Linked DNA regions of Alkalilimnicola ehrlichii MLHE-1. The protein of the gene in region 1 interacts with the protein of each later gene in a pairwise test. Links are inferred from orthologs where the notes say so. Each region holds a gene or a part of one and is shown on either strand. Other genes may lie near its edges.

What was found. The genes of interacting proteins can lie anywhere in the genome.
Region 2: the proteins of lpdA (region 1) and uvrD interact in binary tests that used the Escherichia coli proteins (3 or more experiments, as listed by UniProt). The link is inferred for Alkalilimnicola ehrlichii MLHE-1 from one-to-one orthologs.

Annotation. Positions count from the first base shown.
Region 1 is NC_008340.1:310,662-315,101, forward strand. Bases 441-3,398 are described here. They hold lpdA (dihydrolipoyl dehydrogenase), read left to right. Parts: upstream 441-1,007; coding sequence 1,008-2,789; downstream 2,790-3,398. Other genes in these bases: aceF (dihydrolipoyllysine-residue acetyltransferase), read left to right, coding at 441-988; prmC (peptide chain release factor N(5)-glutamine methyltransferase), read right to left, coding at 3,302-3,398. Also shown: more of aceF, read left to right, coding at 1-440; more of prmC, read right to left, coding at 3,399-4,189; MLG_RS01365 (Trm112 family protein), read right to left, coding at 4,186-4,440. UniProt on the Escherichia coli protein: Lipoamide dehydrogenase is a component of the glycine cleavage system as well as of the alpha-ketoacid dehydrogenase complexes.
Region 2 is NC_008340.1:3,251,308-3,255,767, forward strand. The notes cover bases 1,023-4,000. They hold uvrD (DNA helicase II), read right to left. Parts: upstream 3,612-4,000; coding sequence 1,434-3,611; downstream 1,023-1,433. Other genes in these bases: MLG_RS14470 (DUF2782 domain-containing protein), read left to right, coding at 1,041-1,418; MLG_RS14480 (LysR substrate-binding domain-containing protein), read right to left, coding at 3,893-4,000. In the rest of the region: MLG_RS14465 (LOG family protein), read left to right, coding at 233-958; more of MLG_RS14480, read right to left, coding at 4,001-4,460. UniProt on the Escherichia coli protein: A helicase with DNA-dependent ATPase activity. Unwinds DNA duplexes with 3'-5' polarity. Translocates on single-stranded DNA with 3'-5' polarity. Initiates unwinding more efficiently from a nicked substrate than double-stranded DNA.

The sequences.
Region 1 (4,440 bases):
CGCCTACCTGCTCACCGACTCCCGTCCGCCCCAGGCACCGCCGCCCATCGACCGCGAGGCCCATCGCCGCGCCCACGCCAGCCCGGCGGTCCGCCGCTTCGCCCGTGAGCTGGGCGTGGATCTGGGCCAGTTGCAGGGCAGGGGCTCGGGCCGCAAGGGGCGCATCCTCAAGGAGGACGTCCAGGCCTACGTCAAGCAGGCCCTGGCGGGGGGCGGAGCGGCCGCGGCACCGGCCGGGCAGGCCGGTGGCGCCGGCATCCCGCCCATCCCCGAGGTGGACTTCAGCAAGTTCGGCGAGGTGGAGCGCCAGCCGCTCTCGCGCATCCAGAAGCTCTCCGGGCCGCACCTGCAGCGCTCCTGGCTCAATGTGCCCCACGTCACCCAGTTTGACGAGGCGGACATCACCGAACTGGAGGCCTTCCGCAAGTCGATGAAGACCGAGGCGGAAAAGGCCGGGGTCAAGCTGACCCCGCTGGCCTTCATGGTGAAGGCCTCCGCGGCGGCGCTGCGGGCCTTCCCGCGCTTCAACAGCAGCCTGGCGCCGGCCGGTGATGAGCTGATCCTCAAGAAGTACGTGAACATTGGCGTGGCGGTGGATACCCCCAATGGCCTGGTGGTACCGGTGATCCGCGATGCCGACCGGAAGAGCGTCTACCAGATCGCCGAGGACCTGGGCACGCTCTCTGCCAAGGCGCGTGACGGCAAGCTGGGGCCGTCGGACATGCAGGGCGGTTGCTTCACCATTTCCAGCCTGGGCGGCATCGGCGGTACCGCCTTCACGCCCATCGTCAATGCGCCCGAGGTGGCCATCCTCGGGGTCTCCCGCTCGTCCATGAAGCCGGTCTGGAACGGCAGCGAGTTCGAGCCGCGGTTGATGCTGCCACTGTCGCTGTCCTACGACCACCGGGTGATTGACGGCGCCGCCGGCGCCCGGTTCACCGCCTGGCTGGCTCAGGCCCTGGGCGACATTCGCCGGCTGTTGCTGTAACCGACGGGGGATACCCGAGATGGCAGATTTGGTAGAAGTGAAGGTTCCGGACATCGGCGACTTCGACGCGGTGGACGTCATCGAGGTGCTGGTCAGCCCGGGTGACGAGATCGAGGTGGAGCAGTCGCTGATCACCCTGGAGTCGGACAAGGCCTCAATGGAGGTGCCTTCGAGCCACGCGGGCGTGGTCAAGGAGGTCAAGGTCAAGGTGGGCGACAAGGTCTCCGAGGGGGATGTGGTCTGCACCCTCGAGGCGGCTGAAGCCACGGCCGGGGGCGAGGCCCCCGCCACCGGCGGCGGCAGGGCGGAAAAGCCCGCCGAGCCGGAACCGCCGGCCGCGGCCACCAGGCCCGCCCCGGCGGCCGCCCCGCAGGGGGATGCCCCGGTGGACGCCGACTGCGACGTGCTGGTACTGGGCGCCGGCCCGGGCGGCTACACCGCCGCCTTCCGGGCGGCGGACCTGGGCCTGAAGACGGTGCTGGTGGAGCGCTACCCGACCCTGGGGGGCGTTTGCCTGAACGTGGGCTGCATTCCCTCCAAGGCTTTGCTGCACGCGGCCAAGGTGATCGACGAGGCGGAGCAGTTCGCTGACCACGGCATCACCTTCGGTAAGCCCAAGATCGACATCCGCAAGCTGGCCGACTGGAAATCCAGCGTGGTCAAGAAGTTGACCGGCGGACTGGCCGGTCTGGCCAAACAGCGCAAGGTGGAGGTGGTGACCGGCAAGGGGGCCTTCAAGGACGCCTACCACCTGGAGGTGGACGGTAAGGAGGGCAAGCGCACCATCAGTTTTCGGCACTGCATCATCGCCGCCGGCTCCCGGCCGGTGGTCCCGCCCCCGCTGGCGGTGGACGACCCCCGGGTTATGGACTCCACCGGCGCGCTGGAGCTGGAGGAGGTGCCGGAGCGGCTGCTGGTGGTCGGCGGTGGCATCATCGGCCTGGAGATGGCCTGTGTGTACGACGCGTTGGGCAGCAAGGTGACGGTGGTGGAGCTGGCGGACCGGCTGATGCCGGGCGCGGACGCCGATTTGGTGAAGGTGCTGCGCAAGCGCATCGATAAGCGCTATGACGCCATCCACCTGAACACCCTGGTCAAGGAGCTGAAGCCCAACAAGAAGAGCATCACGGTGAAGTTCGAGGGCAAGGACGCGCCGGAGAGCGACCGGTTCGACCGGGTGCTGCTGTCGGTGGGGCGCCGGCCGAACACCGACCTGATCGGCCTGGAGGCCACCGGGCTCAAGCCCAATGATCAGGGTTACATCGACGTCGATGAGTATATGCGCACCGGTGTGTCGCACATCCATGCCATTGGTGACATCGTCGGCCAGCCGATGCTGGCACACAAGGCGTCGCACGAGGGCAAGGTGGCGGCGGAGGTTATCGCGGGCGAGAAAAGCGCCTGGGATGCCCGGGCGATTCCATCGGTGGCCTACACGGACCCGGAGGTGGCCTGGGTGGGCATCACCGAGGAGGAGGCGAAGGCGCAGGGGATTGCGTACGAGAAGGGCGCCTTCCCCTGGGCCGCCAACGGACGGTCGCTGTCGCTCAATTACCAGGACGGGATCAGCAAGCTGTTGTTCGACGAGCAGTCGGGGCAGCTGATTGGCGCCGGCATCGTCGGCCCCAACGCCGGTGACCTGATCGCCGAGGCGGCCCTGGCCCTCGAGATGGGCGCGGAGGCGGCGGACATCGGCCTGACGGTGCACCCGCACCCAACCCTGTCCGAGACCGTGGCCATGGCCGCCGAGGCGGCGGAGGGGACGCTGACCGATCTCTATATCCCCAAGAAGAAGAAATAGCAGCGCCGCGGGGTGCCTTGCGCCCTCGCTTATCGTGGCCGTCGGGGTTTAGGCTCTGGCGGCCTTTTTGTAGCTGGATAAGTCGTGATCGTCCGTGGTGGTTCGTGGGTCCGTGGGCTTGCGGTGACCCGCCCCACCAACGGCCTCCGGGGGGGTTCTTGGTCAGCGGGGCTTGCGGCGGCGTCACGGAGACCAATGCGGCCCGCGGGCAGTACCTCGGGATCAATCGGGGCGCACAGGGGCGCACTGGGGCAGCCAGGGTGGCACGAGAGCAGCCTTCCGCGAGCCAGTACCCTTTCAATCGACAGGGGCGAGGCGGGGGTTCGGATGCGAATCGTAGGCAGCAGGGATGCTGCCTACGAGCCCCCATGGATGGGTTTACGGCGTATTCGCATCCGAACCCCCGCCTCGCCCCGTTCCGCGGCTTCCCGCAGCCACCGGGCCTAAGGCCTCTTCAGCCTTCTCCCTACCCCCGACATCCAACCGCCGACACACCCCGTCCAGGCGCGCTGTCAGTCCAGCCGCCCGACCGTCACCCGCTCATGCCCGGCCAGGTCCCGCAAGGTCTCCACCCCGCCGAACCCGGCCTCCAGGAACAGTCGGCGCACCGCCTCCCCCTGCTGAAAACCGTGCTCCACCATCAACCAACCGCCGGCCACCAGATGCCCCGGCGCCTCGCCGACGATCCGCCGCAGGTCACCCAGCCCGTCCCGTCCGGCCGCCAGCGCCGACCGCGGCTCGAAGCGCACATCGCCCTCATACAGCTCAGGCTCGTGGACGCCCACATAGGGCGGATTGCTCACCACCAGATCAAAACGCTCACCGGCCAGTGGGCCGAACCAGGACCCCGCCACCACCTGCACCCGATCCGCCAGCCCTAACCGGCGGGCGTTCTCCCGGGCCACCACCAGGGCCCCGGCGCTGGCCTCCACCGCCGTCACCCGCCACGCCGGACACTCATCCGCCAGCGCCAGCGCAATGGCCCCGGTGCCCGTGCCCAGGTCCGCCACCCGGAGCTGCCGGTCGCCGTCAACCCGGGCCAGCGCCGCCTCAACCAGCAGCTCCGTCTCCGGGCGGGGGATCAGCGTCTCGGCCGTCACCTTCAGCTCCAGCGACCAGAAACCGCGGCGGCCCGTCAGGTGCGCCACCGGCTCGCCGGCCAAACGGCGGGCAAGGAGTTGCCGGAAGCGGGCCAGGCTGGATGCCGGCGGACGGTGCTCGGGATGGGCCAGGAAAAAAGCGCGATCGCGCCCCAGCGCGTGCGCCAGCAGGGCATCGGCGTCCGCGGCCGGCGAGTCGCTGCCCGCCGCCTCCAGTCGGGTGCGGGCGGACCGGCGCAGCTCGGCCAGGGTGGGCTGCGGCGGGGTGGAGCCCGTGGCGGGGTGCGCTTCCCGGGTCACGCCTCGGTGGTCGGCCGGGCGGCGGAGGCCGGGATGGCGCGCTCCTCCAGCATGATCGGGATGCCGTCCTCCACCGGATAGATGCGCTGATCGTTCTCCGTGATCAGGGCCTCACGCAGCGGCGTCTCCACCGGGCTGTCGTCCATATGCCGCACCTCGCCCTGCTCGATCCGCTGGTTGAGTCGCTTCAGGGCATCCGCCTCCAGCAGGCGCACCGGCTGCTTGGTCACCGGGCAGCACAGTATGTCCAG
Region 2 (4,460 bases), 2.9 Mb from region 1 along the record:
ATCGGCACATTTCCGGGTCAGCGGGGTGTGGACGCGGGGGTGGGTGTTCCCGGGGGCCTTCGAGCGCGCACCCCTTCGGGGTGCCCGGGAACACCCACCCCCGCGTCCACACCCCGCTGACCCTGCCGTTGCCGGCAATGCTACCACCTCCCGGCCCGAATGGTGGCGGCATCCCACAGCGGGTCGCCACTGCGGTTATGATAGGGGGACACGCACCCGGCGCGGAGCAGCCATGGACCAACACGAGCTCTTCGGTAACGGCAGCCTCAACCCGCTCAACGACTCCCTCATGAGCCGCGAGTCCTGGAAGATCTTCCAGATCATGGCGGAATTCGTCGAGGGCTTTGAGCGGCTGTCCCAGATCAAACCCTCGGTGAGCGTCTTCGGCTCCGCCCGTACGGCGCCGGATCACCCCTATTACAAGCTGGCCGAGGACCTCTCCCGGGCACTCTCCGACGCCGGCTTCTCGGTGGTCAGCGGTGGCGGGCCGGGCATCATGGAGGCCGCCAACAAGGGCGCCCATGGGGGCAAGTCGCCCAGCATCGGGCTGAACATCCAGCTCCCCCACGAGCAGTCGGGCAACCCCTACCAGGACATCAGCCTCAACTTCCGGCACTTCTTCAGCCGCAAGGTGATGTTCGTCAAGTACGCCTCCGCCTACGTGGTCCTGCCCGGCGGATTCGGCACCCTGGACGAACTGGCCGAGATCCTCACCCTGGTGCAGACGGGGAAGACACGCCGCATCCCTATCATTCTGGTGTACAAACCCTACTGGCAGGGCCTGGTGGACTGGTTCCGCGACACCCTGGTGGCCGAGGGCGCCATCAACGCCGAGGACATGGACCTCTTCCAGGTGCTCGACGAGCCCACTGAGGTGGTGGACGCCATCTTCGCCCACTATGAGGACCGCGGTTTCGAACCCTCCCGCCGGGAGCGCGAGATGCTGCTGGACCTCTGACCATCCCGCCGGCATACGGCCGGGACACCCTGCCGGCACGAGGCCCGCAGCCCCATTCAGGACACACCGCGAGGAGCAGGACATGAACGCAGCCGCTATCCGCCCACGTCAGCGCCCGCCCACCCACCTCTTGCTTGCGCTGGGCCTGGGCACCGCCCTCGCCCTGGCAGGCCCCGTCAGTGGGGAGGAGGAGGGCCCGATTGTCACACCGCCGCCGGCGCCGGAGGAGCTCACCGAGGGCGAGCCGATCGAGCCCACGGTCCGCATCATCCGCCGGGAGTGGGCCACCATTGAGGAGTTCTCGATCCAGGGTCAGATCTACGCCGTGCGGATCACGCCGGTGGTGGGCCCCCCCTACTACCTGATCGACACCGACGGCGACGGGGTGCTCAACCACCGGGCGGAGTACGACCCGCTGCGCGAGCCCAAGATCCACCGCTGGGAACTGCTGCGCTGGTAGGCTGGCCGGCGGTGCTCAGCCCACCAGCCTGAGGTTGGCGTAGGCAGCCACCAGCCACTTGGCCCCCGCCCGCGCGAACTGCACCTGGATCCGCGCCGAGGGCCCCTGCCCCTCGAGCCGCAACACCACCCCCTCGCCGAAACGGTCGTGGCGGACCCGGCTGCCGAGGGTGATCCCATCCACCGGCTCCGACTGCATGGCCGCGGCGGTGGCGCCGGGACGGGTCACCTTCATCCGCGCCCGCACCTCCTCGATATAATCGGCCGGGATCTCCTGGATAAAGCGGGACGGCATGCCGTAGTTGTCCATCCCGTGCAGCCGCCGCTTTTCGGCGTAGGCCAGGTACAGGCGCTCGCGGGCACGGGTGATCCCCACGTAGGCGAGCCGTCGCTCCTCCTCCATGCGCCCGGGCTCCTCGGTGGACATCCGGTGCGGGAACAGCCCCTCTTCCAGCCCGACCAGAAAGACCACCGGGAACTCCAGGCCCTTGGCCGAGTGCAGGGTCATCAACTGCACGCAGGGCTGCCCCTCCTCCCCCTGGGCCTCGCCCGCCTCCAGCGCCGCGTGGGTGAGAAAGGCGGTGAGGGGGGTCAGCCCCTCGTCGCGCTCGTATTGTTGCTCGAAGTTGCGCGCCGCGGTCACCAGTTCGTCCAGGTTCTCCCGCCGGGCCTCGCCGCGGTCACTGCCGTCCGCCTCGGCGTCCCTGCGCAGCCCGCTGGCAACAATCACCCGATCCATCTGCTCGTGCAACGGCAGAGTCGCCGTCTCCTCCTCCAGCCGGTCCAGCAGCTGCAGGAAGCCCTGCACCGCATTGCCGGCGCGGGCACTGATGCCACCGGCCCGGATGATCCGGACGGCCGATTCCCACAGGCTCGCGTCGGCCGCCCGGGCCCCCTCGCGGATCTGATCCAGCGTGCGGTTGCCAATGCCCCGCCGGGGGGTATTGATCACCCGCTCGAAGGCGGCGTCATCGTGGCGGTTCATCAGCAGGCGCAGATAGGCCAGGGCATCGCGAATCTCGGCCCGGTCGAAGAAGCGCTGGCCGCCGTACACCCGGTAGGGCAGGCCGCGGGCCAGGAGGCTCTCCTCGAAGGCGCGGGACTGGGCGTTGGAGCGGTAGAGGATGGCGAAATCGTCACGGGCATAGCCCTCATCGAGCAGGGCGGCGATGCGGTCGACCACGTAACGGGCCTCGTCGGTCTCGTTGAAGGCGGCGTAAAGCTGGATCGGGTCACCCCGGCTGCCCTCGGTCCATAGGTTCTTGCCCATGCGCCCGCCGTTATGGCTGATCAGCGCGTTGGCGGCGTTGAGGATGGTCTCCGTGGAGCGGTAGTTCTGCTCCAGCCGGGTGATGCTCACCTCGCCGAACTCGCGGGCGTAGCGGTGGATGTTTTCCACCCGGGCCCCGCGCCAACCGTAGATGGACTGATCGTCATCGCCGACCACGAAGACATCGCTGTCCTCCCCGGCCAACTGCTGCAGCCAACGGTACTGCAACTGGTTGGTGTCCTGGAACTCGTCCACCAGCAGATGGCGGAAGCGGGCGCGGTAGTGGGCCAGCAGGTCGGGCCGGTCGCGGAGCAGCTCGAAGCTGCGCAACAGCAGCTCCGCGAAGTCCACCAGGCCGGAGCGACGGCAGGTCTGCTCGTAGGTCTGGTAGACCTGCCAGACGGCAAAGCGGAACGGTTCCCCGGCGTCCGCCTGGATGTCGGCGGGCCGCAGCCCCTCCTCCTTCCAGCCATTGAGCACGCCGCGCACCTGCCGGGGCGGATAGCGCTTCTCGTCGAGCTCCATGCCGCGCATCACCCGCTTGATCAGCCGGAGCTGGTCGTCGCTGTCGAGGATCTGGAAGGTCTCCGGTAGCCCGGCATCCGCTGCGTGCATGCGCAGCAGCCGGTGCGACAGGCCGTGGAAGGTGCCCACCCACATGCCGGCGGTGCGGATGCCGAGCAGCTCACCGATGCGGTGGCGCATCTCGGCGGCGGCCTTGTTGGTGAAGGTCACCGCCATGATGCCGAAGGGGGAGGCGCCCTCCACCCGCACCAGCCACGCCGCCCGGCGGGTGAGCACCCGGGTCTTGCCGCTGCCCGCACCGGCCAGCACCAGGGAACGGCCGAGCGCGGCGCAGACCGCCTCGCGCTGGGCGTCGTTGAGATCGGCTATCAGGTCGGAGACGTCGGCTTCGGCTTCCATGGTTTCGGTCCGGTACAGAGGGTATAGAGTCGGCGGATGGGGGCGTTGCGGTGGGTCGGTGCCGGGGGGCGTGGTCCCGTCGGGCCTCCGATGGCGCACCCCTTCGGGGTGCCCTGCGCTACTCGGGAAAAATCGGCGCGCGTGAACTCGCTTCGCTCGAACAAGCACGCGCTTCATCCGATTTTTCCCTGCGTTGCTCGGTGCGCCAAAGTCGGCCCGACGGGACCACGCCCCCCGGCACCGACCCACCGCAACGCCGCTCACGGGCGATCAGGGGCCTGCTAACCGGCGGCCGCAGGCTCGATGGGGCGGGCCTGCTCCTGCACCACCCGGAGGTCACGGATGGCCGCCGCCACTGCCTCCAGGGTGCTGGCGCGGGCGGCCCCCTTGCGCCAGTAAAGCCCGATGGTACGGGTAGGGACCGGCGGGGAAAAGGGCAGCAGCTTGACCGCCGACTGGTTGGGGATCTCGCAACCGGCCTGTCCGGCCAGACGCGGGAGCAGGGTCATTCCCACGCCGGCCGCCACCATCTGGCGCAGGGTCTCCAGGCTGGTGGCCCGGAAACAGCTGGTGCCGCCGGCATCGCCGGCCAACTGGCAGACCTCCAACGCCTGATCGCGCAGGCAGTGCCCCTCCTCCAGCAGCAGCAGCTCATCCTCCGGCAGGGCCTCCGGACGCGGTGCACGCTTCGCCTCGGCCAGGGCATGATCGGCAGGCAGGGCCAGCACGAAGGGCTCTTCGAAGACCGCCACCGAGGCCAGGTCATCGCCCGCCACCGGCATGGCCATCAGCGCCCCGTCCAGCTCCCCCTTGCGCAGCCGCTCCACCAGCAGGGCGGTGCGCTCCTCG